DNA from 3 places in the Streptomyces sp. NPDC102514 genome. Region 3 is predicted to be linked to each of the others. Evidence: riboswitches for the same ligand, from Rfam matches in the RefSeq annotation. Region 3 holds a riboswitch; each other region holds the start of a gene.
The links. Region 3 has a riboswitch for cobalamin ahead of ACZ60E_RS00610 (energy-coupling factor ABC transporter permease). Riboswitches for the same ligand answer to the same signal wherever they lie in the genome.

Region 1 (10,164 bases), 340 kb from region 3:
CTGCTCGCCGGCCCCGGCGTCGTCGACCCGATGCGGGTCCTGGTCGTCACCACCTTCAACCTCGACGAGTACGTGTACGAGGCACTGCGGGCCGGAGCGAGCGGCTTCCTGCTCAAGGACTCGCCCCCGCGCGACCTGGTGCACGGCATCCGGACGGTGGACGCGGGAGAGTCACTGCTGGCGCCCGCCGTCACCCGGCAGCTCGTCGGCAAGTTCGCTGACCGGCTCCGCCGACCCCAACGGGACCCCGCCGCACCGGCGTTGGCCGCTCTGGCGCCGCGCGAGACGGAGGTGCTGAAGCTGATCGCCGAGGGCCTGTCCAACACCGAGATCGCCGACCGGATGGTCATCAGCCGCGAGACCGTCAAGACGTACGTGTCCCGCATCCTGACCAAGCTCGATCTGCGGGACCGGGTCCAGGCGGTCGTGCTGGCCCACCGGGTGGGCCTGGTCGGCGCCCACGACTGAGCGCGGGCTCCGGTCGGCCCGGCTCAGCTCGACGGGTACGGGGACGCCTTGAGCTGCCGGGCCAGATGGGCCGTGTTGGCCGCCAGAGTGGCCGTCGTGGCGGAGGTGGTCTCGGGCGTCTTGTCGAGGTCCTGGTAGTCGGTGCCCTGCATGGCTTCGCCGACCCAGTAGGTGACCGCGTTCGGAGCGAGTGAGAAACCCACGTCGTTGAGCCCCTGGAAGAGGTCGGCGCTCACCTTGTGGGCCCCGTCCTCGTTGCCGACGACACACACCGCGGCGACCTTCCCGTAGGTGAGCATCCGCCCCTCGTCGTCCGTCTCGGAGATCTCCGCGTTCAGGCGCTCCATGACCCGCTGGGCGATGCTGCACGGGTGGCCCAGCCAGATCGGCGTCGAGAGGACCAGGATGTCGGCGCCCAGGACCGTGGCCCGGATCGCCGGCCACTCGTCACCGTCCCCCATGTCGGTCTCCACTCCGGGGCGGACGTCGTGGTCGGCGATCCGGATCACCTTGCCGGTGACACCGTGTTCGCCCAGCGCCGCCATGGTCTGCTCGGCCAGCAGCTGCGAGCTGGAGGCCGCGGGCGACGGCGAAAGGGTGCAGACGAGAGCGACAGCGCGCAAAGGGGTCGTTTCTGTGGTGGTCATGGCGCAGGAGTACCCCTTGTCGCGGCCGCATACCCAAGTTCACCTCAGAGGCGGAGGGCCGGCGGTGCGTCGGGAGCGAAATGTGCGCGAACCGTGAATTCGTGTGAGTGGACGGAGATCATCTGGGCACACGGTGTCTCGGAGGTCAACAAACATGATTCCCCTGCTTCTTGTTCTTCTGCTTACCCTGATCCTCTTTGGTGCGGGTTTCGCGCTGAAAATTCTGTGGTGGGTCGCGATCGTCGTTCTGGTCCTGTGGCTGATCGGCTTCGTCGCCCGCCCGAAGGGCGGCAGTGGCCGCTGGTACCGCTGGTAGCCGACCACATCGGTGCAGTTCAGGCCGTATGCGGCAGCGCTGGGCCCCCGATTCGGGGCAGCGCGTGCCCGCTCCGGGAAACCCGAGAAAAACCCGGCCCGAATTGAGTGAGTGAAGCCCCGGACGAGGGGCACCCGCCGCCAAGACGGTGGTTACGAAAATCGCCGTGCACGACGTACGGAAAAAGAGAGGGCCGGTGGGGAACCCCACTGTCCTCTGTTTACCGGAGGAGTTGTTTTCGCGTGACTGAAAATGTATGGGGTTACAAGTCGACCGCGGGTCGTCTGGCAGGCGTCGACCTCACGGGTTACAAGGTCGAGGCCACGGACGGCAGTATCGGCAAGGTCGACAAGCACTCCGACGACGTCGGTGACGCTTACCTGGTGGTGGACACCGGTGTGTGGATCTTCGGCAAGGAGGTCCTGCTCCCCGCCAGCACGGTCGTCAGCATCGACCAGGGCGAGCAGAAGATCGTCGTCGACCGCACCAAGCAGCAGATCAAGGACGCCCCGGAGTTCGACCGCGACAAGCACCTGGGCGACCAGGGCTACCGCGACGAGCTGGGCACGTACTACGGCACGGGCGGCCCGCACATCTGAGTCGGACCCGTACCGCATCACCCGACGGCCCCGGGACTCCTCCACGAGTCCCGGGGCCGTCGCGCTGCCCCGGACCGCCCGGCCGGACGCGTCATTGAGAAGATCACTCGTGACGTGAGCGTCCATCGCACCATCGCGTCCCGAAAGGAACCAACGAACTCATGCGTGTCATCGTGGCCCGCGGTCCGACGGAGGTAATCGGATGACCGGCAACGAAGAGTCCGTCCTGCTGCACACGGCCGGCCGGGCCGCCCACCTCACCCTCAACCGCCCGAGAGCCATCAACGCCCTCGACCACGCCATGGTGCGGCGCGTCGACGAGGCGCTGACCGCGTGGGAGCACGACCCCGCCGTCGAGACGGTCGTCATCACCGGAGCGGGGGAGCGCGGCCTGTGCGCGGGCGGCGACATCCGTGCCGTCCACGACGACGCCCGCGACGGCAACGGCGCCGCCGCGGCCGCGTTCTGGCGTGACGAGTACCGCCTCAACGCCCGTATCGCCCGCTGGCCCAAGCCGTACGTCGCCGTCATGGACGGCATCGTCATGGGCGGGGGCGTCGGCATCTCCGCGCACGGCAGCGTCCGGATCGTCACCGAACGGTCGAGGATCGCCATGCCCGAGACCGGCATCGGCTTCGTGCCCGACGTCGGCGGCACCTACCTGCTCTCCCGCGCCCCGGGCGAACTGGGCACCCGGCTCGCCCTGACGGGCGCGGCGATCGGCGCCGGGGACGCCCTGCTGTGCGGGCTCGCCGACCACTACGTACCGTCCGACTCGCTCCAGCACTTCATCGACGACCTCGCCGAGCTGCCCGTACGGGAAGCGCTGGACCGGCACGTGCGGCCCGCGCCGGAAGGGGAGTTGGCCGGGCAGCGGGAGTGGACCGACTCCTGCTTCGCCGCCGACACGGTTGAGGAGATCGTCGGGCAGCTGCTCGACCACGGCGATCCGGCGGCGAAGGAGACCGCGGAGACCCTGCTCGCCAAGTCGCCCACCGCGCTGAAGGTCACCCTGGCGGCTGTGCGCCGCGCCGGGCGGCTCGATTCGCTGGAGCGGGTGCTGGCGCAGGAGTACCGCGTCTCCTGCGCCGCCCTGACCACGCCCGACCTGGTCGAGGGCATCCGCGCCCAGGTCATCGACAAGGACCGCAACCCACGCTGGTCACCGCCCACCCTCGCCGAGGTCACCGACACCGACGTGGAACGCTTCTTCGAGCCGCTGGGGGAGCACGGACCGGAGTGGGAGCCGGGCAGCTGAGAGGTAAGTGTTCGGTGTGAGCAGGTTCTTGTCGGCTCCTGGTCTTGGGCATGAACCCGTCGAGCGGTAGCGTCACTTCGATACCGACGACGGCGACACGGAAGCCGGTGGGAAACCGGCACGGTCGCGCCACTGTGAACGGTGTGACTCCCCCGAGGGGAGCGCACCGTGAGTCAGACCCGGGGCCGTCGTCCTGTGCACCACCGAGATGGGACGCGAGTTCCCAGAGGAGGCCCCGTCATGGCGCAGCATGTCGCCCCGCCGAGCACCACCCCCGTCGTGCCCGCCAAACTGCCGCTGAAGGACATCGCTCCCTGGGCGGTCTTCATCGGCGTCCTGATGCTGGTCCTGCTGTACTTCGTCGGTGCCGAACAGGGCGCCACCTCCCTCGTCTCCGGCGAGAACGTCCATGAATGGGTGCACGACGCACGTCACCTGCTCGGCTTCCCCTGCCACTGACGAGGGGCCCCGCACACCCATGAACTCCGCAACGGTAAGAAACCTGCTCGTGCGGGGCATGCTCGCCGGCCTGGCCGCCGGCGTGCTCGCCCTGATCGTCGCCTACTTCCTCGGCGAACCGAACGTCGACAGCGCCATCGGTTTCGAGGAGTCCCACGCAGCCGCGCACGAGCACGGGCACGAGGTCGAACTCGTCTCCCGCAGCCTGCAGTCCACCGCCGGCCTCGCCACCGGCGTACTGATCTACGGAGTGGCCTTCGGCGGCATCACCGCCCTCGCCTACTGCTTCGCCCTCGGTCGCGTCGGCCGTTTCGGCGCCCGCGCGACGGCGCTGCTGCTCTCGGGCGCCGCACTGCTCGCCGTCTACGTCGTACCGTTCCTGAAGTACCCGGCCAACCCGCCCGCGGTCGGCAACGGCGACACCATCGGCAAACGGACCACCCTCTACCTCCTCATGATGGTGCTGAGCGTGCTCCTCGCGGTCGCCGCCGTGATCGTCGGCAAGCGGCTCGCCCCGAAACTGGGCACCTGGTACGCCACCGTCGCCGCCGTTCTCGGCTTCATCGTCCTGATCGGACTGGCGTACGCGTTCCTGCCCACCGTCAACGAGGTCCCCGGCGACTTCCCGGCCGCCCTGCTCTGGCGGTTCAGGCTCTCCGCCCTCGCCCTGCAGATCACGCTCTGGTCAGGCTTCGGGCTCGTCTTCGGTGAACTGGCCGAACGGCTGCTCCACCCGAAACCCGCCACGGCCCGGACGAGTACGGCGGCACCCGCCCCGCACTGACCGGCCGCGCGGACTCACCGGTCCGCGCCCGCTCCGGCGGCGTCCAGCGGCTGCCCGAGCCGCAGGTTCCACCGGCCGCCGCGTCCACTGACCGTGGTGGACGTCAGCGGCGGCACGTCGATCCGCCAGAAGGCCGCGGCAGGCGCTCCCAGCACGTGCGCCACCGCGGCCCGTACGACATCCGGTTCGACGACGGCGAGGGTACGGCCGTCCGTGGCCGTACCCGTACCCGTACCCGTGTCCGTGTCCGTTTCGGCGGAGGACTCCAGCCAGCGCGCCACCCGGGCGCAGAAGTCGGCCACGGACTCCCCGTCGTGCGGTGCGGAGGCCGGCTCGGCGAGCCATCGGGCCACGGCCTCCGGTTCGGCCGCGGCGACCTCGGCGAGCGTACGGCCGCGCCAGCGCCCCGCGTCCAGTCCTGCCAACTCCGCCGTCTCCACCGCGTCCAGTCCGAGCGCGGCGACCGTCTCCCGGCAACGCGCCGAGGGAGAAGCCACGACGCGCGCCGCCGACGGCAGGGATCCGGCCGCGGCACGGGCCTGCGCCTCCCCGCCGGCGTCGAGCGAACCCCCGTCGTCGAAGCGCGCCTGACGCAGTGCCGAACTCATCGCGGGCGAGACGAACGTGATGCGGTGGGTCATGCGCCCGCTTCCCGCGCTTCCCGTGTTTCGTGTGCTTCCAGTGTCACTTTGCTGAGCATGTCCATGCTGGCGGATGCTACCGCCGGGGCTGCATGCGATCGACGCATCGCATCGATGCATCAGATCGGTGCGTGCGGTCAGCCCCGCACCGGCGTCCCCGTACGCGCCGCGATCTCTCCGGCCGTCACGCCGGGGGCCCTTTCCACGACCGTCAGCCCGTCCGCCGTGATGTCGAAGACGCCCAGATCGGTGATGACGCGATGGACGCAGGCGCGGCCGGTGAGCGGTAGCGTGCAGGTGTCGACGAGCTTCGGCGTCCCGTCCTTGGCGGTGTGCTCCATCAGCACGATCACCCGCCGGGCACCGTGGACCAGGTCCATGGCACCCCCCATCCCTTTGATCATCTTTCCCGGGACGCTCCAGTTGGCCAGGTCTCCCGCGGCGGACACCTGCAGGGCGCCCAGAACGGCCGTGTCGACATGACCGCCCCGGATCATGCCGAAGGACAGCGCGGAGTCGAAGAAGGAGGCCCCGGGCAGGACGGTCACCGTCTCCTTGCCCGCATTGATCAGGTCCGGGTCCACCTCCCGCTCGGTGGGGTACGGGCCTGTGCCGAGGATGCCGTTCTCCGAGTGCAGGGTCACCTGTACGTCAGGGGACAGGTGGTCCGGGATCGTCGTGGGCAGCCCTATGCCCAGATTGACGTACGAGCCGTCGGTCAGCTCCCTGGCGGCGCGGGCCGCCATCTGTGCACGGGTCCAGGCCATCAGGCGCGTACCGTCCTCTTCTCGATCCTTTTGGCGGTGGCCTGATCCGGGGTCAGGGGCACGACCCGCTGGACGAACACGCCGGGCAGGTGCACCTCGTCGGGAGCGAGGTCTCCCGGCTCGACCAGTTCCTCCACCTCCGCGATCGTGACGCGGCCGGCCATGGCGGCCAGGGGGTTGAAGTTGGCGGCGGCCCTGCGGAAGACCAGGTTGCCGTGGGCGTCCCCGCGCCAGGCCCGTACGAGGGCGAAGTCGGTGGTGATGCCGTGTTCCAGGACGTGCGCCCGGCCGGCGAAGGTCCGGGTCTCCTTCGCCGGGGAGGCGACGGCCACCGAACCGTCGGTCGCGTACCGCCACGGCAGCCCGCCGTCGGCGACCTGGGTGCCGACACCCGCCGGGGTGTAGAACGCCGGGATGCCCGCACCCCCGGCCCGCAGCCGTTCCGCGAGCGTGCCCTGGGGGACCAGCTCGACCTCCAGCTCGCCGGAGAGGTACTGCCGGGCGAACTCCTTGTTCTCGCCCACGTACGAGCCGGTCACCCGCGTGATCCGGCCGGAGGCGAGCAGGATGCCGAGGCCCGCGCCGTCGACACCGCAGTTGTTGGACACGACGGACAGGCCGGTGCTGCCGCGGGCGTGCAGCGCGTCGATCACGACGTTCGGCACACCGCTCAGCCCGAACCCGCCGACGGCCAGCGACGAGCCGTCGGCGATGTCATGGACCGCCTCGGCGGCGGTCGGGCGCACCTTGTTCACGAACGGGACTCCTTCATGGACGGGACTTTTTCACCGGCCGGGCTCCTTCACGGGGACCGGGTACGCGGAACAGGCGCAGTTGGAGGGCGAGCGTGGCGTAGTAGCCGACCAGCGTGGAGAGTTCGAAGAGCGCGGCCTCGCCCAGGGCGGCGCGGGCAGCCGCGTACCAGTCGTCGTCGAGCGGGTCCGAGGGGGTGGCGAGGGCGCGTACCGCTGACCACGCGGCGCGTTCGAGCGGGTCGGTGAAGCCCGGATCGGCTCCTTCGCGCAGGGCGCGCACCTCCGCCTCGGTGAGCCCGGCGGCCCTGGCCAGTGGCTCATGGGCGTACCGCTCGAAGTCGCTGTCCCAGACCGCGGCCACGACGAGGATGGCTGTTTCGCGCACCCGCGGCGACAGGTCCGTCCGATAGCGGATCGCCGCGCCCAGCCCCTGGAGGTCGCGGCCCAGTCGTGGGCTCAACAGCATCGCGTTGAAGGGGCCGTTGAGGCGTCCCTCGGTGTCCGTGAGAGCGAACAGCTGAGGACCGTCGGAGCGGGGGCCGCCGGTGATCTCCTCGTACAGGAGCCGTTGGGCGGGGGAGAGGCTGTCGGGATGCAGGAGGGGGAGGCGGCTGCGGGGGCCGGGTGGGTTCGAGGGCATCGTCATCACTCCGTACGAGCCGGGGGCTCTGCAACCTCGGTCACCTCTGGCACCTTGGTCGCCTTGGTCGATTCGGGCTCTTCGGCAGCCTCGGCCGACTCGGGCTCGTTGGCCGACTCAGGCGCCCCGGTCACCTCGCGCGCGAGGGCCGCCAGGTCCGTGTCGGTGAGCAGCCGGGCTTCCCGTGCCATGAGGTCGCGGGCCCTGCGCAGGATCTCGTCGACCTGGGCGACCGTGGTGTCGACACCCAGCGCGGTCAGCTTGTCGGCGAGTGTGTAGGGGCCGCTGTCGGGAGTGAAGGGGACCTTGCGCGCGTTGCCGACGAGAGCCGGTTCCAGGCAGTTGTGCAGCAGGGGATCGACCGCGGTCTCCTGGGTGATGAGGTCCATCCCGCCCCAGGAGAAGGCGCTCGTGCCGGTCACCGGGTGGTTCCAGGCCAGGTGATACCCCGTCAACTCCTCTCCGGCGCGTGCCAGTTCGGTGAGACGTTCGGTCCTGATCCCGGTGTGCACCCCGTACAGGGCCTCGAAGGCCAGCGCGGTGGCGGCCAGGTCGGCGTTGCCGGGGCCGCCGCAGTAGCCGTTGACCGACAGTTCGACGACATCGGCGCCCGCCCGGACGGCGGCGACGGCGCAGGCGACGGCCAGCCCGAACGTGTTGTGCGGATGCAGGCCGACCTCGACTCCGGGGGCGAGTTCCCTGGTACGGGTGACCAGGTGGGCGTACGCCTCGGGGCTCATGGCGCCGGGGCCGTCGAAGAGGGTGAGTTCGGTGGCGCCCGCGGCCGTCAGCGCGGTGACCGACTCGTCGAGGATGTCGTCGGTGAGGAAGGAGACCATCAGCATCGGGACGACGGCGTCGAGCCCGCGCGAGCGGGCGTGCCGGATCAGGGGCAGCGCACGGGCGAGAACGTCGTCGCGCCCGGCGGGCGTTGCGGGCCCGCGCCAGTCCTCGCCCCGCCAAGCCTGCTGGTAGACGGCCGGGTTGTAGAGGAGCGACGCCTCGCCGAGGCCCTGGACCCAGATCTGTACGGCGTCGTAGCCCGCGTCGGCGGCGCGGTCGATGTCCTCGGTGGTGCGCAGCAGGGGCAGCACCGCCCGGCAGTCCGGGTTCTCGCCCTTGATGACCTCGACCTCCGCGCGCAAGGCCTTGTCGTCGCGCCCGGTGAGCCCGGCCGTGACCACCTCGCGGACCCCGGCACCGGCGAGCCGGCGCAGATACGCCTCCTTCGCCCCGGTGGAGGCGACGACACCGGGCAGGGTCTCCACCGATCGCAGGGTGGCGTCGCGCAGCCGCACCGACCCGGGCATCGGCCCGCGTACGTCCGGGCGGCGGGTGAGCGGGCTCACCGACCAGCGGCCCGGTTCGTACGCGCCCGGCGAGCGTCTGGCGGCCAGCTCCGCGCGGAAGCGGGTGATCTCCTCGGCGGTGAAGACGGCCGGCTTGTCCATGGATCCCTCCGGAAACGGAAACGTACGAGAACTGGTCCGGCGACGTACGAGCGATGGTTCGGCTGAGCGCCATTCAAGCATCGCTCACGGCTCGCTGTCGACACTAATGAATTCATTGCGTGTCTTGAGGTGCATATCTCGCATCGGTGTTTACTTTCTGTCGACACTAAGTGAAACTGCCGACAGTTGGCCGCTCCAGCGGCATCACGCTCGGGCGGCGTCACGCCCGGGTCGGCGTTCCACCTCGCGCCCGGACCGGGCTCTGACCAAGGGAGACCTCCGTGACCCAGGACGTGCCCTCCGCACGGCCCGGCCGGCTGGCCGGGCGGGTAGCCGTCATCAGCGGCGCCGGCAGCGTCGGCCCCGGCTGGGGCAACGGCCGTGCCACCGCCGTGATCTTCGCCCGCGAGGGCGCCACCGTGTACCTCACCGACCGGGACAAGGACGCCCTCGACATCACCGCGGACCGCGTGCGCACGGAGGGCGGCACCGCCCACACCCACCTGCTCGACGTGACCGAACCGGACGCCGTCGAGGACTACTTCCGGGAGACCGAACGGCAGGCGGGACGCATCGACATCCTGGTCAACAACGTCGGGGGCTCCCGTGCCGGGGGAGCGGCCGAACTGTCCCTGGAGGACTGGGACAGCCAACTGCGCACCAACCTCACGAGCGCCTTCCTGGCCTGCAAGCACGCCGTCCCCATCATGCGGCGCGCGGGCGGTGGCTCGATCGTCAACACCGCCTCGGCGTCCGGACTGCGCTGGACCGGCGCGGCACAGGTGGGCTACGCGGCGGCCAAGGCGGCCGTCATCCAGCTCTCCCGGGTGACAGCCGTCCAGTACGCGCCCGACCGCATCCGGGTGAACACCGTCGTCCCCGGACAACTGCACACCCCGATGGTCGAGGCGCGCCTGGCCCACCAGCGTGCCGACGGCGACGTGGACAGACTGCTCGCCCAGCGGCAGGCCCGTATCCCGCTGGGATTCATGGGCGACGGCCGCGACACGGCGTACGCGGCGCTCTTCCTGGCGTCCGACGAGGCCCGGTTCGTCACCGGCACCGAGATCGTCGTCGACGGTGGAATGACGGCGCGCTGTGACTGAGCCCGCCCTCCGCGCGACGCACCCGGCACCCTCGCCGGGCTGCCCGCCCCCGCACCCGGCTCCGCGCAGACCCACTCTGGTGCTGCCGCCGGGCAGTTGCGACGCGCACTGCCACATCCTCGGCCCCGCCACGGTCTTCCCGTACGCGCCCGAGCGCACCTTCACCCCGGTCGACGCCCCCAAGGAACAGGTTGCGGCCCTCCACGCCCACCTGGGCCTGTCCCGGGCGGTCGTCGTCCAGTCGTCGTGCAACGGCCACGACCACCGCGCGCT
Region 2 (10,164 bases), on a different contig from region 3:
CCGTCGCTGACGAGTCGTCAGTCCGTCGTCCGGTACGACACTCGGCTGTCCCTGAGGCATTACGCGGCCCTCCTGCTGTTGCCCTGGCTCCTGCCCCGACTGCCGTCTTGGCCCTTGCCCTGTACGTCCCTGACCAGCCCGGCGATCGAGTCGGCCCGCAGCTCGTCGAGCGTCACGGCCGTCCCGCCGAGGTCACCCGCGAGCTGCGCCGCGAGCCCGAGCCGTACGAGGCCCGACTCGCAGTCGACGACGACGGACGCGACCTTGTCGGCGGCGAACAGCCGGGCGGCCAGCCCGGCGAGCGCGACCGGTTCCGGTCCGCCGGTCGCCCGCCCGTCGGTCACCAGGACGACCAGCGCGCGCCGGGCCGGATCCCGCAACCGCTCCACCCGCAGCACGTCGTGGGCCCGCAGCAGCCCGGCGGCGAGCGGCGTACGCCCGCCGGTGGGCAGCGACTCCAGCCGCACCGCTGCCGCGTCGACCGACGACGTGGGCGGCAGCGCCACCTCGGCCGCGGAGCCGCGGAAGGTCACGAGCCCCACCTTGTCCCGCCGCTGGTAGGCGTCGAGGAGCAGGGACAGCACCGCACCCTTCACGGCGCTCATCCGCTGCCGGGCCGCCATCGACCCGGACGCGTCCACGACGAACAGCACGAGGTTGCCCTCGCGGCCCTCCCGGGTGGCCTGCCGCAGATCGTCCCGCCGAACGACGAGACCGGGCCCGGACCGCCCGCGCGCCCGCTGATGCGGCGCCGCGGCCTGGACGGTCGCGGCCAGATGCAGCTTGGTGAGCGCCCCGCGCGGCCGGCGCGCCCCGGTGGTGCGCCCGTGCTCGGTCCGGGCCCGCGACCGCCGCCCGGCGGCCCCTTCGCCCAGACCGGGCACGCTCAGCACCTTCGTACGGAACGGCTCGGCGGCCCGTACGGGGGACTGCTCGCCCGCGCCGGGCGACGGCGCCCCTCCGTTCTCGGACTCGTTCGCGGGGGCCTCGCCCTGCGCGGGTACCTCACCGTCGCCGTCGTCGCCGCTGTCACTGCCGCCGCCGTCGTCGGGCCCGTCCTGCGGGGGCCGCCCGCCACCGCCACCGGGCCCGTCCGGATCCGGGTCCTCATCACCGGAGTCACCGGAGTCACCGGAGTCACCGGGGTTACCGGGGTCGTCGGAGTCCCCCAGGCCGTCCTCGTCGCTCGCGAACTCCTCCAGCGTCTCGTCGAGCTTGTCCTCGTCGAGGCCGGGCGCGTCGAAGGGATTGCGCCGGCGCCGGTGCGGCAGCGCGAGGAGCGCGGCCTGCCGTACGTCCTCGGCGAGCACGTCGGACCGCCCCGCCCAGGCGGCCAGCGCGGTGGCGGTCCTGGCCATCACGATGTCGGCCCGCATACCGTCCACCTCGAACGCCGCGCAGGTCGCCGCGATCTGCCGCAGCGCGCCGTCACCGAGCCGCACCGACGGCAGCAGCTCCCGCGCGGCCACGATCCGCGCCCGTACGTCGGACTCCTCGTCGGCCCAGCGCGTCGCGAACCCCTCCGGGTCGTCGTCGTACGCGAGCCGCCGCCGTACGACCTCCACCCGCTGGTCGGGCTCGCGCGAGGCCGCCACCTCGACGGTCAGCCCGAACCGGTCGAGCAACTGCGGCCGCAGCTCGCCCTCTTCGGGGTTCATGGTCCCCACGAGCAGGAACCGCGCCGCATGCCGTACGGAGACGCCCTCGCGCTCCACGTACGAGGCACCCATCGCCGCCGCGTCGAGCAGCAGGTCGACCAGGTGGTCGTGGAGGAGGTTGACCTCGTCCACGTACAGGAGTCCGCGGTGGGCGTCGGCCAGCAGGCCGGGCTCGAAGGCCTTCACGCCCTCCGAGAGCGCCCGTTCGATGTCGAGCGCGCCGACGAGACGGTCCTCGGAGGCGCCGACGGGCAGTTCGACCATCCGTGCGGGCCGCGGCACGCCGGGGCCCACCTCGTGGGGGCCGTCCGGGCAGGCCGGATCGGGAGCGTCCGGCGCACAGGAGAAACGGCAGCCGGGGACGACGTCGACCTGCGGCATGAGCGCCGACAGCGCGCGCACGGCCGTGGACTTGGCGGTGCCCTTCTCGCCGCGGACGAGCACACCGCCGACCGCGGGGGAGACGGCGTTCAGCAGCAGTGCCAGTCGCAGGTCGTCCTGACCGACCACGGCCGTGAACGGAAACGGGGTACTCACTGGTTGTCGTCCTCCAAATAGCCCAGATGTGCCAGATGTGCCAGGCGGCCCAAGTGGCCTTCGAGCGGGCTCATACGGGCGCTCCCGGTGGGATGAATGGCAGTCCGGCCGGTGCGCCGGACTCGATGAGCCGCCACAGCGCGTCCGTGTCCGCGTGTTCCTCGATCAGATCGCCCAGCCGGTCGAGCTGCTCCTCGCGCAGCCCCTCGAACGAGGTGTCCGCGGCCGGTACGAAGCGCCGCCCGGCCGCTGCCGCCACCTCGCGCAGGAAGGCACGCCGGAAGCCGTCCGACTCCAGTGAGCCGTGCCAGTGCGTCCCCCAGACCTGGCCGACCCGGCAGCCGTCCAGGAAGGGTTCGCCGCCATTGACCTGGGCGATCCCGTGATGGATCTCGTACCCCTGGACGGGTTCGCCGAGTGCTTCGCCGACGGGCCGGGTCAGGGTCTTCTCGCGCGCGAACCGCACCCGTACGGGGAGGAGTCCGAGGCCGTCGACGGCACCGGCCCTCGACTCGACCTCGTCCTCGATGTGTTCGCCGAGCAGCTGGAAGCCGCCGCAGATGCCCAGCACGGGGCGTCCTTCGGCGGCCCTGCGCACCAGGGCGTCCGCGAGGCCGCGCCGCCGCAGCCACTCCAGGGCCTTGACCGTGCCCCGGGTGCCGGGTACGACGACGAGGTCCGCGTCGACCAGTTCCTCGGCGCGGTCCACGAACCGCACGACGACGCCCGGTTCGGCGGCGAGGGCGTCCAGGTCCGTGAAGTTGGACATCAGGGGGATCGCGCAGACGGCGACCCGCAGGATGTCCTCGCCGACGGGGGAGGAGACCTCGGACTCGCGCACCGACCCCCGCAGGGACACCCTGAGCCCGTCCTCCTCGTCGATGCCGAGGCCGTGCCGGAAGGGCAGGATGCCGTAGGTGTGCCGCCCGGTGAGCCCGCGCAGCATGTCGACGCCGGGTTCCAGCAGAGAGACGTCCCCGCGGAACTTGTTGACGAGGAACCCTGCGACCAGCTCCTGGTCCTCGCGCGACAGCAGCGCCACCGTCCCGAAGAACGAGGCGAAGACACCGCCGCGGTCGATGTCCCCCACCACGAGGACGGGCAGCCGCGCGTTGCGCGCGATGCCCATGTTCACGATGTCGGTGCGCCGCAGGTTGATCTCGGCGGGACTGCCCGCCCCCTCACAGATCACCGCGTCATACGTGCCCCGCAACTCGGCCAGACAGTCCAGCACGGTCCCGAGCAACGCCTCCTGGCGTCCGCCGTGATAGCCGCGCGCGCTCAGCTCGCCCACGGGCCTGCCCATCAGGACGACCTGGCTGCTGCGGTCACTGCCCGGCTTCAGCAGGACGGGGTTCATGAGCACGGAGGGCTCCACCCGGGCGGCCTGCGCCTGCATCGCCTGCGCCCGGCCGATCTCGGCGCCCTCGCGGGTGACGAACGAGTTCAAGGACATGTTCTGCGCCTTGAAGGGCGCCACCTTCACACCCCGCCGCACCAGCCACCGGCAGATCCCGGCGGTCACGACGCTCTTGCCCGCGTCGGAGGTCGTCCCGGCGACGAGCAGTCCGCCACCCGGTCCGCCACCCGTTCTCCCGCCCGTTCCCGCGCTCATGACGTACGCCCCTTCGCCTTCGGCACCAACGACGTGGCGAGCAGCCGCCCGGCGACACTCGCGCCCAGCGCGAGCAGGCCCACGCGGCGCGAGAGCCGGACGGCCCGCTCGATGTCCCCGACCTCCACGGCCCGCCCCGGACCGTTGAGCACGGGCCGGTGCTCGACCCGTCCCGCGTACGAGAGCGTGCCGCCGAGCCGTACCCCGAGCGCCCCCGCGAACGAGGCCTCCACGGGCCCGGCGTTGGGACTCGGATGCCTGGCGGCGTCGGCGCGCCAGGCGGTGACGGCCCCGCGCGGATTCCCCCCGGCGACGGCGGCGAGGACCGCGGTCAGCCGGGCCCCGGGCCACCCCACCACGTCGTCGAGCCGGGCGGACGCCCACCCGTACCGCCGGTGACGGGCCGACTTGTGCCCGACCATGGCGTCCAGCGTGTTGACGGCCCGGAACCCGACCAGTCCTGGCACGCCCGCGACCGCGCCCCACACCAGGGCGCCCACGACGGCGTCGGAGGTGTTCTCGGCGACCGACTCGACGACCGCGCGGGCGATCCCGTCGGCGTCCAGCGCCTGCGGGTCGCGCCCGCACAGATGCGGCAGCCGCTCCCTGGCCACCTCGATGTCCCCGGCGGCCAGCGCCCCGCCGACGGCCCGCGCCTCACGGCCGAGCGAGGTCCCGCCCACGACGGCCCAGGTGGCGGCGGCGGTCAGCGCGACGGAGGCGACGGGGGAGGTGCGCAGGGAACGCTCGGCGGCCACGGCGAGACAGACGGCGCCGCCCGCGCACACGGCGGTGTGCAGCGCCCCCCAGCCCCGGTGGTCGCGCCACAGGGCGCGCTCGACGGCTCCCGCGGCCCGCCCGAACGCGGCGACCGGATGCCCTCGGCGGGGATCGCCGAGCAGCAGGTCACCGAGGAGGCCGGCGGCGGCACCGTACGCGAAGACGCGCTCGGCTCGCATCGGTTCAGCCCGCCGCTGGTTGAGGCGAAAGCCTGGTACCTGGCCCGGGCACACTGGTCCACAACAGGTGGGCGCGCATGGCGATATGTCCTCACTCAGGGTGTCCACGCCCTGGTTCGACGAGACCGACGGCGAGAGTTCCTGGCTCCCGGGGGTTCGACTCCCCGGTAACAGTGGCGGGACCGCGCCGGATTCGCACCGGCTTCCTCTTCTGCCGACGTACATGGCCTCGGCAGTCCACCACGGTCCGCGAACACCCGTCAACTTGCTGTTGACCTGCGACGGGAGAGTGTGCCGAGGCCCACACACGGACACGAGAAGGCCCCGCCGACCAGGTGGTCGACGGGGCGGTCCCGTACGGAACGGACGTGCCGCGAGGGTCAGGCGACGATCAGATAGATCCCGTACGCCACTGCCGCCGCACACGCGGCGAAGCAGGCGTACGCGCCGGTGACCGCGAGGGTCGCGGAGCCACCCTGCTCCGCGGCCGTCTCGCGCTTGGTGAGGCCGACGATGCCGAGGGTGAAGAGGCCCACGAGGGCGACGGTGGCGATGAGGCTGACTCCGAACACGGAGCCGAGGGCTGCCCAGTCGATCTTCATGCGGTTCGTTCCTTACACCGTGGCCGGACGGGCGGGCTCGGCGTCCGGGCCCGGGATGGTGGTCTTGAGGTCGCTCGCGGCCGGGGCCGGGGTGACCGGACCCGCGGGAGGCGGGGTGACGGCGGCGATCGCGGTGGTCACGACGCCCGCCGGCTCGTGGTCGTCGTTGACGTTGTCGACGGTGACCGGCTGGCGGCGGGAGAGCGTCCAGATGACCGCGGAGCCGGCGATCAGCAGCGCGCCGGTGAGGATGATGCCCCAGGTGCCCTGCTTGGTCAGGAACTCGGCGCCCGCGCCGACCAGACCGGCGGCCGGGAGCGTGAGGCCCCAGGCGACGAACATGCGGGTCGCGGTCGACCAGCGGACGACACCGCCCTTGCGGCCCAGACCCGAACCCATCACGGCGCCGGAGCAGGACTGCGTGGTCGAGAGGGAGAAGCCGAGGTGCGAGGAGGCCAGGATGACCGTCGCGGCGCTGGTCTGGGCGGCGAAGCCCTGCGGCGGCGCGAGGTCGGTGAGGCCCTTGCCCATGGTGCGGATGATGCGCCAGCCGCCCAGGTAGGTGCCGAGCGCGATGGCGATACCGGCCGAGACGATGACCCACAGGGGAGGGTTCGAGCCGGGCGCGAGCACCCCGCCGGTGACCAGGGCCAGGGTGATGATGCCCATGGTCTTCTGTGCGTCGTTCGTGCCGTGGGCCAGCGAGACGAGGCCCGCGGAGGTGATCTGACCCGCGCGGTAGCCCTTGGAGGTCGCCTTCTCACCGGCCTCCCTGCTGATCCGGTACGTCAGCCGGGTGGCGAGCATCGCGGCGAGTCCGGCCACCACGGGTGCGGCGATCGCGGGGAGGAGGACCTTGGTGATCACGGTCGAGCCGTTCACCGAGGACCAGCCCGCCGACATCACCGCGGCGCCGATCAGGCCGCCAAAGAGGGCGTGGGACGAACTGGAGGGCAGACCCAGCAGCCAGGTCAGCAGATTCCACAGGATGGCGCCGACGAGCGCCGCGAAGATCACTTCGGTGCGGATGCCCGCTTCGTTGATGAGGCCGCCGGAGATCGTCTTGGCGACCTCCACGGAGAGGAACGCACCGACGAGGTTCAGTACGGCGGACATGGCCACCGCCGTCTTGGGCTTGAGAGCGCCGGTCGAGATGGTCGTCGCCATCGCGTTGGCAGTGTCGTGGAAACCGTTCGTGAAATCGAACACGAGAGCGGTAACGATCACGATTCCGAGGAGGAGCGTGATGTGTTCCATTTACCCAGGCTTCTGTTGGACGACAGTGGCACGGGGAACGTAAGCAACCTGGGTGAACGGAAGATGAACTGAGTCGGGCGGTGGGGTGACCCAATCGAGGTGCCGTCATTCCGCTTGTGTCGAAGTGGCGGCGACGGCTCTCGAAAGTCCCGGAAAATCCTCGAACAGAGGCGGAACCCAGGGGTCCGCTACCCGGCTCACCCCCTCGCGAAGGCCTTCAGCTGGGACAGCGACCCGTTGAAGAGATTCTGGTCACCCGGCAGGCTGCCGCTGTTGTCGTACTGCCAGAACGTCCAGAAGTTCCAGCCCGAGGGCAGCGACCCCGAGGTCGCGTCGTAGTGGGCCAGCCACAGCGGATGGTTCGAGGCGAACGCGGCGCTGTTGCCCGTGCACGTCTTCCACCAGGTGTAGTTGGTGTAGATGACGGGCCGGCGGCCGGTCTGCCGCCTCACCTCGTCGCTGAAGGCCCTGATCCAGCCGACCATGCCGCTCTTGCTCAGCCCGTAGCACTTCTTCTTCTTGTCGTACGGGTTGTACTCGATGTCCAGCGCGGGCGGCAGCGTCCAGCCGTCCGCCCGCCAGGCGCCGCCGTTGCGCACGAAGTAGGCGGCCTGCTCGGTGCCCGACGACTTGTCCGGCAGCGCGAAGTGGTACGCGCCGCGGATGATGCCCGCGTTGCGCGCGCCGTCGTACTGCTGGGCGAAGTACGGGTTGCGGTACGTGCGCGACTCGGTGGCCTTCACGTAGACGAAGGTCGCGCCCTTGCTCCTCGCGCTCGACCAGTTCACGTTCTTCTGGTGCGAGGACACGTCGTGCCCCTTGGGCTTGCCGGCGGCCGAGGCCGGCACCTCGACGAGTGCGGTGCCGCCGAGCGCCAGCGTCGCCACGGAGGCGGCGACGAGACGGGCGCGCTGACGGGACGATTTACGATCACTGGCCATGTTTTCCCCCGGAATGGCGACGTAAGTGAAAAATCTTCCAGAGGCTACTGGAAGATCCCTCACGGTCCGTCGCGCGCCGGTCATTCGCTCCGGCGGTCGATTAATACCTTGTATTACCTTTCGGACGTTCGGGTTCCGCCCTACAGTGCCCTCGCCCGAACGGAGCAAGGGGAGAGCAGGGCCGAGCCGGGCCGAGCGGGCACGGGCGGCTGGCAGGATCGCGGCATGGCTGAGCAGCGGCGGGACGCAGGAGACGGACGAGGCTTCGGGGAGACGGGCGCGTCCCGGCCGGGGGAGGCGCTGGAGCGGGCGTGGGACGACCTCGTGGCCACGGCCCGCCGCACGGTGTCCGACGGGCTGGTCGTCGGTACGTCGGGCAACGTCTCCGTGCGCGTGGGCGACACCGTCCTGGTCACGCCGACCGGGGTCCCGTACGACCGGCTGACGCCCGAGGACGTCTGCGGGGTGTCGCTGGACGGCCGGCGCGTGCTCGGTTCACTCGTTCCGACCAGCGAACTGCCCATGCACCTCGCCGTCTACCGCTCCACGGACGCGCGCGCCGTCGTGCACACCCACGCCGTGCACGCCACGGCCGTCTCGACCCTCGTCACCGAGCTGCCCCTCGTCCACTACATGTCCGCCGCCCTCGGCGGGCCCGTCCGCGTCGCGCCGTACGCCACCTACGGCACCGACAAGTTGGCCGAGAACATGCTCCGGGCCCTGCGGGACCGCACGGCCTGCCTCCTGCAGAACCACGGCACCCTCGCCCACGGCGCCACCCTCGACCAGGCCTACGACCGCACCGCCCAGCTCGAATGGATGTGCCGCGTGTGGCTCACCGCGTCATCCGTCCCGGGCCTCGCCCCCACCCTGCTGACCGAGGACCAGGTGGCACAGGCGGGCGAGCGGCTGAGGGGCTACGGCCAGCCGTGACACCGGGCCGTCCGCGACCGTCCGCGACCGTCCGCGGCCGTCCGCACGTGCCCGGCCGTCCACGGCGGTACGTACGGCCCCGGCCGGACGGGACACATGGGCAGGCCCGGCCGGACGGGGCGGTCCTCGGCCCGCCGGACCGTACGCGGCTGCGAACAGAAGGCCCCGCCGACCGCGGACCCGGCCCACCCTCGCGGCGGGCGCCGGAGTCACCCGTGTCGCCCGTCCACTGGCCGACAGCGGGCTCGATCAGGAGACTGGACCCGTGCGCACCGTGAAGCCGACGACGGCAGCCCTCACCACCGCCCTCACCGTGGCCGTGGCCGGCGCGGCCGGTATCGCCGCCGGCCGCTTCGCCAGCGACGCCGCCCTGAAGGCGGCGCCGGGCCGCCCACTGCCCACCGAACCCCGGCTGACCGTGCACGCCACGGCCGCGGGCCAGATCGCCCTGACCCGCGCCCTCGCCTCCCGGCGCCCGGGCGTGTACGGCCTCGGCGGCGACGGCAGCCACGCCGTCGTCGGCCCGCTCCTGGCCGGGGCCGCGCACTCCGCCGACACGGTGGTACGCCGTCTGGAGCGCGTCACCCACGGCACGCTGGAACCCGGCGACAAGGTGCGGTTCACACCCGGCGTGCACGTCGGCGACCCGGGCACCGCCCTCGGCCTGCCGTTCACCGACGTGGACATCCCCGGTGAGCTGGGCACCCTGCCCGCCTGGTTCGTGCCCGCCGCCCGTGACACCTGGGTGATCACCGTGCACGGCCTCGGCGCCACCCGCGAACACCCCATGAACCTCATGGAGTTCCTGCACCGCCAGCAGTTCCCCGTCCTCGGCCTCGCCTACCGCGGGGACGCCGGCGCACCACGGCCGCCGGACGGCCTGAACCACCTCGGCGAGACCGAGTGGCGCGACCTGGACGCCGCCATCCGCTTCGCCGTGCGGTACGGCGCCGAACGCGTCGTCCTGCACGGCTGGTCGACCGGCGCCACCATGGCGCTGCGCGCCGCCGAGCACTCCGCGCTGCGCGAGCGGATCTCCGGGCTCGTCCTGGACTCGCCGGTCCTCGACTGGGAGGCCACCCTGCGTGCCCTCGCCAGGGCCCGCCGCACCCCCGGCGCCCTGCTGCCGCTGGCCGTCCGCGCCGCCCAGGGCCGTACGGGCCTCGGCAGCGGCCGCGTCGAGGGCGCCGCCGACCCCGTACGGCTCAAGGTGCCCACCCTCGTTCTGCACGGCCCCGACGACACCGTCGCCCCCTGGGGACTCTCGCGCCGCCTCGCGGACCGCCGCCCCGACCTCGTCACCCTCCACACGGTCCACGACGCCCCGCACGGCGCCATGTGGAACGCCGACCCGGCCGGTTACGAAGAGGCCCTCCGCCGCTTTCTCACCCCACTGATGTAGCCCCCTCCACGCCCGGCCGCGAAGCTTCCGTTTAATCGTCTACCAGTGGCCGAAATCCGCTCGCACCCCCTGCCGGGCCCGGTGCGCGGACCGCCTCCGTGGCCTCCTGTGGCATTCCGTTTGGGTTTTCGGACCGTCAACCGGAAGACTGCCCCCGTGACGTCCCGTATCCCGCGCGACTCCAGGCTCCGACTCGTCCGCCCGCGAACCCTGGCCGCCGCCCCCCGAGCGATGACCCAGAGGCCCGCCCGCCGACCTGC
Region 3 (10,164 bases):
ACGGCCGCCCCGTGCTCACGGACTTCGGGATCGCGGCGATCCGTGAGTCGACGGCCCTGACCGCCACCGGCTCGATCATCGGCACGCCCGACTACATGGCACCCGAGCGCATCGCGGGCGACGACGGCGGGCCGGCGTCGGACCTGTGGTCGCTGGCGATGATGCTGTACGCCGCCGTCGAGGGCCACCATCCGCTGCGCAGGGGCACGACGATGGCCACTCTCGCGGCCGTCCTGTACGAGGACGTTCCGCCGCCCCGCAAGGCGGGCCCGCTGACGGACGCGTTGATGTGCGTGCTGGTGCGGGACCCGCAGGCACGCCCGGACGCCGGGACGTTCGACCGCATGCTGACAGTTGTGAGCGCGGGCGCGGGTATGGGCCCGGGAGTGGCCGACGCCATGAGCGAGGGTGCGGCCGACGCCGTACCCGAGGACCGTACGGAACCCACTTCCTACCGGCTCACCCCTCCGCAGGACGCCGTGCCCCGGCCGACCGGCCCGGCGCCCGCACGACCCGCGCGGCGGGGACGCCGGGCCGCGGTCGCCCTGTCCGCCGTCGGAACGGTGCTGGTGGGCGTGCTGGCGTGGACACTGCTGCCCGACGGAGAGGGCTCGGGATCGTCGGCCTCGGGCGATTCCACGAGCGGAGCGACGGCGAACCCGTCGGCCGACTCCTCGTCGAAGGACAGGACCGGTACGGCCGACAAGAGCCCCACGCCCCGGCGCACGGAACAGAAGACGCCCACCGACCTGCTGACGCCGGACGGCATCCGTACCGCGTTCGAGGCACTGGAGAAGGAGACGGGCCGCGACCGGTACGGCACCCTGACGGTCTATCCCGACTACGTCTCCGCGCAGGTGATGGTCGAGGGCAGCCGGACCAGTTACGAGCAGTACACCTACTACGTGGGCCGGGGCGTCCAGGAGAGCCCGATCAAGGCGCAGCTGGCCGGTGGGGCCCAGCCGATGACCCTGGACGGCCTCGACTGGGACAGGCTCCCCGCCCTGCTCGCCGAGGCGGAGAAGAAGCTGAACGTCGACGACGCGACGACCCGCTACCTCGTGGTCAAGTCACCGAACAATGTGTTCGACCGGGACGCGGAGATGTTCGTCTACCTCGCCGACGAGCTCAACAGGAGCGGCTATCTGCAGGCCGACGCCCGCGGCAGGGTGACCAGGGTGACACCCGCCGACTGACGGCGCTCAGTTCTCGGCCGGCACCGGGGGAGCGGAGTGCCGCGAGGTCAGCGCGGCCAGCTCCTCCGCGGTGCGCGGGCCGGTGGACGGCGAGGTCGACAGGCCCTGCGTACGCAGCAGTTCGGCCACCGCGATCCCCCAGGGCAGCCGTAGTCCCGCCTGCTCCAGGAGATCCGTACGGGCCAGGGTCGCGTCCGCGGGACCGGTGACCGCTCCGGACGGGGTGAGGAGTGCCGCGTCGTCGGCCCAGCGCAGGGCGAGGTCCACGTCGTGCGTCGCCATCACCACGGTGGTGCCGCTCGCCCGCAGCCCGTCGAGGGTCGCGATCAGCCGCTCCTGGCCGTCCGGGTCCAGCCCGGCCGTCGGTTCGTCGAGGATCAGGACGCGCGGCCGCATCGCCACGGCACCCGCGATCGCCGTCCGCTTGCGCTGACCGTAGGAGAGCAGATGGGTCGGGCGCTCGGCCAGGGCCGAGATGTCCAGCGCGGCGAGCGCCTCGTCCACCCGGGCCCGTACCTCGGTGTCGGACAGGCCGAGGTTCAGCGGTCCGAACGACACGTCCTGGAAGACGGACGCGGCGAACAACTGGTCGTCCGGGTCCTGGACCACCAGCTGGACGGTCGTGCGCAGCAGGGTCAGGCCCTTGCGGTCGTACCGGACCGGCCTGTCCTCCACGGTCAACTGACCGCTGTGCGGGCGCAGTCCGCCGCTGAGCAGCCGCATCAGGGTGGTCTTGCCACTGCCGTTGCGGCCGAGCAGGGCGAGCGCCCGCCCGGCGCGCACCTCGAAGTCGAGGCCGCTGAGCACGGTGGGGCCGTCCTCGTACGCGTAGGACGCGTCCCGCAGGGCGACCAGCACGGGCTCGCTCATCGCAGCGGCCTTTCCAGTACGAAGGTGAGTGCGGCCACCGCCGCGAGCAGCGCGACACTGGCGAGGGTGAAGCGCGCGGAGATCCGGGCCTCCGGGACCAGGACGCGCAGGGTGCCGTCGTAGCCGCGGCCCGCGAGTCCGGCCTGCAGCCGGGTCGCCCGGTCGAAGGCCCGCACGAAGGCCGTGGCACCGAGCCCGGCCAGCGAACGCCAGGTGGCGGCCCGCGTGGTGTGCCCGAGCCGGGCGGCCTGCGCCTCCCTGATCCGGCGCACCGAGTCGAGGAGCAGGAAGCTCATCCGGTACGTCACCAGGGCCACGTCGACGACCGGCGCGGGCACCCCGGCGTTGACCAGCCGTGGCAGCAGGTCGGACAGGGGAGTGGTGAACGCGAACAGGAGCACGCCGAGGGAGGCGGCCGAGGTACGCAGCAGGAGTTCCCCGGCGCGTACCGGACCACCCTCCGCCAGGGTCACGAACCCGTCCGGGCCGCCGACCTGGAGCAGCAGGGGCAGCGCACCGGTCACGCAGAAGCCCAGCGGCACCCGGTAGGCGCGCCAGAGCCGCCGGGCGGGTACCGAGGCCGGGCCCAGCAGCACGGTGAGGGCGGTCACCAGGACCAGGGCGGCGCCCGGCCAGGGCGGGAGGGAGATCGCGAGGACGGTCAGGCCGAGACCGAGCACGGCCTTGTCCACGGGATGGCGGCGGCGCCAGCGACTGCTGTGCGCCGCCGCGTCGATCGGCAGCACGAAGGTTCAGGCCCGTTCGTTCGGTCGGCTCGGTCCGGCCGCGGACGCACCGGCATCGCCGGGCGCCTTGTCCGTCGGTCCCTGGTCGTCCTCCCGCTGTGCCAGGACCCGCAGTTCGCCCTGGCGCCTGCCCCGGCGCAGGCCGAAGTAGTAGGCGAGGACGCCCGCGCCGAGGGCGGCCTGGAGGGCGAACAGCGCCGACTCGATCTCACCGGAGGGCGGCTCGTACAGGGGGGAGAACCACGGCTCGTAGTCCGGCTCGATCTCGGTGATCGCGGTCTCCGCCTCCGCGTCGGCGCCCGTGAACGGCTCCTTCTTGTGGTCGCCCATGCCGAAGACCAGCGGCAGGACGGCGAGCGCGGCCACCACGAACAGCAGCAGGGCGTTGATCTTCGCGTTACGGCTCATCGGGCCACCGTCCCGGTCGTCTCGGGCGTCTCGTCGGTCTCGGGAGTCTCGTTCGGGCCGGACTTCCCGGTCCGGGTCCGCCTGCCGGTCAGGAACACACCGAGCCGGGTCAGTTCACCCCTGCTCGACTGCACCAGCAGCCGCATCACGAGCACGGTGAGCAGGCCCTCGCTGACCGCGAGCGGGATCTGGGTGACGGCGAAGATCGAGCCGAACTTGCCGAGCGCGCCCAGGAATCCACTGCTCGGGTCGGGGAACGCGAGCGCCAGCTGCACGCTGGTGACGCAGTAGGTGGACAGGTCGGCGACGAACGCGGCGAAGAACACCGCGACCATCAGCGGCGCGTCGAACCGCCGGAACAGCCGGTAGACCGCGTAGCCGGCCCACGGGCCGACGATCGCCATCGAGAAGACGTTGGCGCCCAGCGTGGTCAGTCCGCCGTGCGCGAGCAGCAGCGCCTGGAAGAGCAGGGTGATGGTGCCCAGGACCGCCATGATCGGTGGCCGGAACAGGATGGCGCCGAGGCCGGTGCCGGTGGGATGTGAACAACTGCCGGTCACCGACGGCAGTTTCAGTGCGGAGAGAACGAAGGTGAAGGCCCCCGACGCGCCGATGAGGAGCGTGCTCTCGGGATGTTCTCTGACCTCACGGGTGAGCGACCGGACTCCGTGGACGACGAACGGCGCCGACGCGACGCCCCAGGCGACCGCGTGCGCCGGAGGAAGGAAACCCTCGGCTATGTGCATGGCTCAGCAGACCCTCTCCAGCACCTCGTGGATGGTTGACGTGCCTTGGCCGGTCTCCTGGCTTACGGGTAACACCACCCGTGCTCCGCCTTCCCGGGTCCGAGGACCCAGTGGCTGCCCGTGAGGGCCGGAGCCGGACTTCCCGATCACAGTGGCGAGGGCCGCACCGGCATCACACCGATTTCCCGAGCACCAAGGCGTCGTGACAGTAGTGCGCGTACAGGGGTGGTGACAAGCGGCCCTCGGGGGGCGTGAGAGTGGTCACGCGGCGCGCGCCGGTCCTCCCGGTGGGAACGGAGCGCCTGTTCAGCCGCCCTGCACATGGGTCAGGAGTTCCCGCAGCTGCCCGGTCGCGGGGTGGCCGGGGCCGAGCTCGCTGTCGGCCAGGGCTCGCGTGAACAGCTCGGCACTGCGCGCGGGGTTTCCCACCGTGTGGTGGACATGGGCGAGTTCGCAGCGGGAGAGCAGGGTGTCGGGGTGGTCGGCGCCCAGGACGCGTTCACGGTCGGCGAGCGTGCGCTCATGGAGCGGGACGGCGAGCACGGGGTTCCCCGTCAGCACGTGGGCGCGGGCGAGATTGTCCCGGCACTGCAGGGTGAGCAGGTCGGTGGGTCCCAGGACGCGTTCGCGGGCCGCCAGCGCGCTCTCGTAGAGCGGGACGGCACGGTCCGGGGCGCCCTCCGCCTCGTACGCGCCCGCGAGGTTGTTCCGGCAGGTCAGCGTGTGGGGATCGGCGGCGCCCAGGACGCGCTCGCTGTCGGCCAGGTTCCGCTCGGACAGTGAAACGGCCTGCTTGAGGTGTCCTGCCTGCAGACAGGCGCCCGCGAGGTTGTTGCGGGAGCGCAGGGTGTCCGGATGGTCGGGCCCGAGGTCCTGTTCGTGCTCGGCCACCTGACGCTCGATGAGGGCCACCAGGTCGTCCCCGGCCGGGTCAGGGGTGTCCGCGGACCGTCCGCTGTCCGGCCGGGGCATCGGGAGTCCGGCGAAGGACCGTTCCTCCGAGGCCTGTCGCAGTTCCTCGCGCAGCGACCTCATGGTCCCGGCGCACCCCGTGCACGACTGTCCCGCCATCCTTGACGCCCCCTCTTCCGCCACCTGTTCCCAGCGTACGTACGGCAGGTGTCCCGCGGGCTCCCGGAACAGGCCACACCGCTGCCGGGTGCCGCCTTCTGCGGCGCCGGTCCACAGGAGATGCTGCGGGGGTGTCGATTCGGCTCACCCCGGTTCGTCGGGGAGGTACAGGGTCTCAGGAACACCGGGAGGAACCATGAAGTACATGCTGCTGGTCTGCGGCGACGACACCGCCGACGCCTCGGGGATGGCCCCCGTCGAACCATGGGTGGAGGAGCTGAGCGTGCGCCGCGGTGTACGGCTGCACGGCCACCGGCTGCGGCCCCCGGCCGACGCGGTGACCGTGCGCGTCCGCGAGGGCGAAGTGCTGCGCACCGACGGTCCGTTCGCGGAGACGAAGGAGTACGTCGCCGGGTACGACATCCTTGAGTGCGACAGCCTGGAGGAGGCAGTGGAGGCCGCCTCGAAGCACCCGGTGGCGGCCCTCGGGGCCATGGAGGTGCGCGCGTTCTGGGACGACGAGGACGCCGAGGGGGAGATCCGCCGGCTCGACGCGGAACTGACGGCCGCCGGGCGGGAGCGGGACTTCGACCGGGCGATGGCCTGTTACGCACCGGACGTGGAGGTGTTCCACCCGGTGAGCGGTCTGGAGCAGCGCGGGGTCGAGGCGCTCCGCAAGGCCGAGGAGGTGTGGTTCTCGACGCTGTCCGGGCCGGTCGAGCGCGAGGTGCTCGCATTTCGCGTGCGGGTCGACGAGAGCATCGCCTTCAGCCACGCGCTCGTACGGATGCGCGCCACGCTGGCCGGCGGCCACGCGCTGGACACCACGGCACGGGTGACCACCGGCTACCGGCTGACGGGCGACCGCTGGCTGATCGTCCATCAGCACACGTCCGTGCCCTTCGACGCCGGGGTTCCCGCAGCCGCCGGGTCCTGACACGTCCTGGAGGGGGCCTCCCCGCAGGCCCCCTCCGGCACATCCGTTACGCGGCCGAGCATGCGCCAAGTCTTGACGTGCCCCTGGCAAGGTGACTCTATGGGAGCGCTCCCACTTTCCCGCAACCCAAGTTTCTTGGCGCTCACTCCCTGGAGTCGCAGTGAGAAGAACAAGAAGCACGACACGGAAGAACCTCGTCAGCGCGTTCCTCGCCGGGCTGGCCGCCCTGCTCGGGCTCGTCGTTCTCGGCGCGCTCGTACCGACCGCCGCACACGCGCAATTGCCCGGTGACCCGCCCGGCGCGTCTCCGGGCGCCCTCGCGACCGGCCTCCATATCGACGACGGCCGCCTGCTCGAAGGCAACGGCAACGATTTCGTCATGCGCGGCGTCAACCACGCCCACACCTGGTACCCGGGCGAGACGCAGTCACTGGCCGACATCAAGGCCCTCGGAGCCAACTCCGTCCGCGTCGTCCTCTCCGACGGCCACCGCTGGAGCAAGAACAGCCCCGAGGACGTGGCCGCCGTCATCGCCCAGTGCAAGGCCAACCGGCTGATCTGCGTACTGGAGGTGCACGACACCACCGGCTACGGCGAGGACACCGCGGCCGGCACGCTCGACCACGCGGCCGACTACTGGATCGGCCTCAAGAGCGTGCTCACCGGCCAGGAGAACTACGTCATCGTCAACATCGGCAACGAGCCCTGGGGCAACACCAACCCCGCGGGCTGGACCGATCCCACGGTCGCGGCCGTCAAGAAGCTGCGGGCCGCCGGGTTCGAGCACACCATCATGGTGGACGCACCCAACTGGGGCCAGGACTGGCAAGGAGTCATGCGGGCCAACGCCCAGGCCGTCTACGACGCCGACACCACCGGCAACCTGATCTTCTCGATCCACATGTACAGCGTCTTCGACACCGCGGCGGAGATCACCGACTACCTGAACGCGTTCGTCACCGCCAAACTCCCCATCCTCATCGGCGAGTTCGGCGGTCCGGCCGACCAGTACGGCGACCCGGACGAGGACACCATGATGGCCACGGCGCAGCAGTTGCGCCTCGGTTACCTCGCCTGGTCCTGGAGCGGCAACACCGATCCGATCCTGGACCTCACCATCGGCTTCGACCCCACACAGCTCAGCTCCTGGGGGCAGCGCATCTTCAACGGCGCCAACGGCATCGCCCAGACCTCGAAGGAGGCCACGATCTACGGCGGCGGCACCCCGGGTGACACCCAGGCCCCGACCGCTCCCGGCACCCCGCGCGCCTCTGCCGTGGCGGCCACCTCGGTGACCCTCACCTGGACCGCCGCCACCGACAATGTGGGTGTCGCCGCCTACGACGTCGTGCGGGTCGGTGGCAGCGGCGAGACCACGGTCGCCGCGGCCACCACCAACACCGCCACGGTGAGCGGGCTCACCGCCAACACGGCGTACACCTTCGCCGTCTACGCACGTGACGCGGCCGGGAACCGCTCGGTCCGCTCGGCCACGGTGAGTGTCACCACCGCCGACGGTGGCAGCACGCCCGGCGCGAGCTGCTCCGTCGGCTACCGCGTCAGCAACGAGTGGCCGGGCGGCTTCCAGGGCGAGATCACCATCCGCAACACGGGCACCGCCGCGATCAGTGGCTGGAAGCTGGTCTTCGCCTTCGCCAACGGCCAGACGGTCTCCAACATGTGGGGTGGCACCCCGACCCAGAGCGGCGCGACGGTGAGTGTCGCCAACGCCTCGTACACCGCCACCATCCCCGCGAGCGGTTCGGTCGCCGTCGGCTTCACCGCCAACAAGGGGGCCACGAACACCGCCCCGACCGCGTTCACCCTCAACGGCAGCACCTGCGCCACCGCCTGACCGCCCGTCAACGACCGCTCGTCAACGACCTTCGGGCGACGACCGGCGGCCGTCGAGCGGCAGCCACTGGCCGGCGGGGTCACCGCGCCCCGTCGGCCGGGCGGGCACCGAGTAGTGGTCAGGCAGAGACTTCCGGGGCGGCTGCCTGCTCCGTGGCGGTCTCGGCGGACGCACCCTTGGACGTCGTGTAGAAGACGGACGACCCCTGCTTGCTGCGCTGGACCTGGCCCTTGGCGACGAGCCCTTCCACCGTGGTGCGGACGACCTTGGGCTTGATCTCACGCTCGGGATGGGCCTCCGCCAGCGCCGTGGCGACCTCGGCGGACGAGCGCGGCTCGGACTGACTGCCCAGGTGTTCACGGATGAGCTCGACGAGCGTGGGCTTCGCGGCGACCGCCTTCGCGGCACCGGGCTCGGCCGCGACGGACTTGGCTTCGGTCTTCGGGGCGGCCGTCTTCGAAGTGGCGGTCTTCGAGGCGGTCGACTTCGCGGTCGCGGGCTTTGCGGCGGCCGACTTCGCAACAGCTGTCTTCGAAGCAGTCGTCTTCGAAACAGCGGACTTCGCGGCCGACTTGGTGGTGGCCTTCGTGGCGGTCGGCTTGGCGGCCGATTTCGCGGTGGTGGCCTTCTTGCGTCCACCCGCCGTGGCCGTGGCCTGACGCGGCACCGAAGGCGCGGACACGGAGGCGCGCTTGGCGTTCGCGGCGGCCTTGTCACCACCCAACGCCTGCTGCAGCTCGGCGAGCAGGGCCTGGTCGTGCTGCAGAGCGCTCAACTGCTCCTGCAGCGCCTCCACTTCGGCGCCGATACGTTCCTGCTCCTTGGTGTTGCGTTCGAGGTCCGCAGACACCTGGGCGGCGTACTGGGTCTTGAGCTCCGTGGCGGCCGATTCGACTTCGGACATGGCAGTTACCTTTCCTCGTCATCGTGTGGTGCTGGGGCCGGATGCTACTCGCATCATCAGGCCATGATCCCGAAGTTGTCAGGACCGTCCCCGCAGTTCGACGGCCTCTGACACACTGCCGCGAGCCGCAAAGGCGCAGGCGGCGAGGTGCGCGAGAGACACCTGACCCCGCACGCGAAGCATGTCTCGAATTCAACCTTCAAGGTGACTTTACGAACTGACCGACCGGTGCACCCGACTCGCACACCTTTCGTTACGACCGACACCCTTGACAGGCTGCGTACTGTTTCGCGACGTTTGAGCCTTGCGGACACTTCGGGGCCGGGCGTCGGCCGTCGGCCGAGGAGGTGTCGGGGCGCGGGGGTCGCGTCCAGGGGGAATGGGGGGCGGTCGTCCATGCGGTCAACCGGGGTGGACATAAGAATTCACAGACCCGAGTCCCTGAGCGAGTCGCTGCGCAGGGACTGGCACCGGGCGGCGGACGCGTCACCCGACTACGCCAACCCCTTTCTGTCCCCCGAGTTCGCGGCCGGCATCGGCACCTACCGCGGCGGGGCGCGGGTGGCGGTCCTGCACGAGGGCGGAGAGGCCGTGGGCTTCTTCCCGTACGAGCGCAACTCCTTCGGGGTGGGGCGGGCCATCGGGCTCGGCCTGTCCGACTGCCAGGCGCTCGTGCACCGGCCCGGAGTCACCTGGGACACCCATGAACTGCTGCGCGCCTGTGGGCTGTCCGTCTTCGAGTTCGACCACCTCGTCGAGGAGCAGAAACCATTCACCCGCTATGTCACGGGGACGTTCGCGTCACCGGTGGTCGACCTGAAGGTCGGTGACGGCAGTTATGCGGAGTGGCTGCGCGGCGCGTACCCGGGACTGGCCAAGACGACCCTGAAGAAGGAACGCCGCCTGGGGCGCGACCTGGGCGAGCTGCGGTTCGTCTTCGACGAGCGCGACCCCGCGCTGCTGCGCACGCTCATGGGGTGGAAGTCCGCCCAGTACCGCAGGACCTCACGGATGGACCGCTTCGCGCGCCCCTGGATCGTGAACGCGGTGGAGCACCTGTTCCGGGTCCGTGAGGAGCACTTCACCGGCGTCCTCTCCGTGGTGTACACCGGCGACCGGCCGGTGGCGGCGCACTTCGGTCCCAGGTCGCGCACGGTGTTCGCGGCCTGGTTCACCGCGTACGACCCCGAACTGCGCTACTACTCACCCGGCCTGATCATGCACCTCAGGATGGCGGAGGCCGCGGGCCGCGAGGGCATACGGGTCCTGGACCTGGGTCGTGGCGACAAGGAGTACAAGGACTGGCTCAAGACCCGGGAGCTGCGGGTGGGGGAGGGGTTCGCGACGCGTCCGCACCCGGTGGCGACGGCACACCGGCTCTGGCGCAGACCGGTGCGCGGCCTGCGGAACACGGTGCTGGCCCATCAGGGG

Region 1: it holds a riboswitch for cobalamin, as region 3 does, so the genes downstream of both, ACZ60E_RS02175 (CbtB domain-containing protein) here and ACZ60E_RS00610 (energy-coupling factor ABC transporter permease) in region 3, are expected to answer to the same signal.
Region 2: it holds a riboswitch for cobalamin, as region 3 does, so the genes downstream of both, ACZ60E_RS23140 (cobalamin biosynthesis protein) here and ACZ60E_RS00610 (energy-coupling factor ABC transporter permease) in region 3, are expected to answer to the same signal.

The regions. Positions count from the first base shown of each region.
Region 1 is NZ_JBVJLW010000001.1:469,371-479,534, forward strand. It holds gene ACZ60E_RS02150 (response regulator) at 1-468, shown strand, start outside; gene ACZ60E_RS02155 (flavodoxin family protein) at 492-1,115, opposite strand; gene ACZ60E_RS02160 (hydrophobic protein) at 1,270-1,431, shown strand; gene ACZ60E_RS02165 (ribosome maturation factor RimM) at 1,674-2,030, shown strand; gene ACZ60E_RS02170 (enoyl-CoA hydratase/isomerase family protein) at 2,233-3,288, shown strand; cobalamin riboswitch at 3,362-3,492, shown strand; gene ACZ60E_RS02175 (CbtB domain-containing protein) at 3,529-3,747, shown strand; gene ACZ60E_RS02180 (CbtA family protein) at 3,767-4,531, shown strand; gene ACZ60E_RS02185 (histidine phosphatase family protein) at 4,546-5,172, opposite strand; gene ACZ60E_RS02190 (3-oxoacid CoA-transferase subunit B) at 5,310-5,939, opposite strand; gene ACZ60E_RS02195 (CoA transferase subunit A) at 5,939-6,694, opposite strand; gene ACZ60E_RS02200 (carboxymuconolactone decarboxylase family protein) at 6,708-7,334, opposite strand; gene ACZ60E_RS02205 (hypothetical protein) at 7,340-8,785, opposite strand; gene ACZ60E_RS02210 (SDR family NAD(P)-dependent oxidoreductase) at 9,067-9,891, shown strand; gene ACZ60E_RS02215 (amidohydrolase family protein) at 9,884-10,164, shown strand, end outside.
Region 2 is NZ_JBVJLW010000009.1:1,609-11,772, reverse strand. It holds gene cobO (cob(I)yrinic acid a,c-diamide adenosyltransferase) at 1-60, opposite strand, end outside; gene ACZ60E_RS23150 (putative cobaltochelatase) at 60-2,195, opposite strand; gene ACZ60E_RS23145 (cobyric acid synthase) at 2,266-3,810, opposite strand; gene ACZ60E_RS23140 (cobalamin biosynthesis protein) at 3,807-4,769, opposite strand; cobalamin riboswitch at 4,886-5,026, opposite strand; gene ACZ60E_RS23135 (hypothetical protein) at 5,150-5,371, opposite strand; gene ACZ60E_RS23130 (inorganic phosphate transporter) at 5,384-6,628, opposite strand; gene ACZ60E_RS23125 (lysozyme) at 6,826-7,569, opposite strand; gene ACZ60E_RS23120 (class II aldolase/adducin family protein) at 7,795-8,502, shown strand; gene ACZ60E_RS23115 (alpha/beta hydrolase) at 8,768-9,904, shown strand; gene ACZ60E_RS23110 (hypothetical protein) at 10,061-10,164, shown strand, end outside.
Region 3 is NZ_JBVJLW010000001.1:129,819-139,982, forward strand. It holds gene ACZ60E_RS00590 (serine/threonine-protein kinase) at 1-1,196, shown strand, start outside; gene ACZ60E_RS00595 (energy-coupling factor ABC transporter ATP-binding protein) at 1,203-2,066, opposite strand; gene cbiQ (cobalt ECF transporter T component CbiQ) at 2,063-2,812, opposite strand; gene ACZ60E_RS00605 (energy-coupling factor ABC transporter substrate-binding protein) at 2,819-3,220, opposite strand; gene ACZ60E_RS00610 (energy-coupling factor ABC transporter permease) at 3,217-3,966, opposite strand; cobalamin riboswitch at 3,997-4,178, opposite strand; gene ACZ60E_RS00615 (tetratricopeptide repeat protein) at 4,273-5,001, opposite strand; gene ACZ60E_RS00620 (nuclear transport factor 2 family protein) at 5,234-5,974, shown strand; gene ACZ60E_RS00625 (cellulase family glycosylhydrolase) at 6,135-7,829, shown strand; gene ACZ60E_RS00630 (hypothetical protein) at 7,948-8,733, opposite strand; gene ACZ60E_RS00635 (GNAT family N-acetyltransferase) at 9,130-10,164, shown strand, end outside.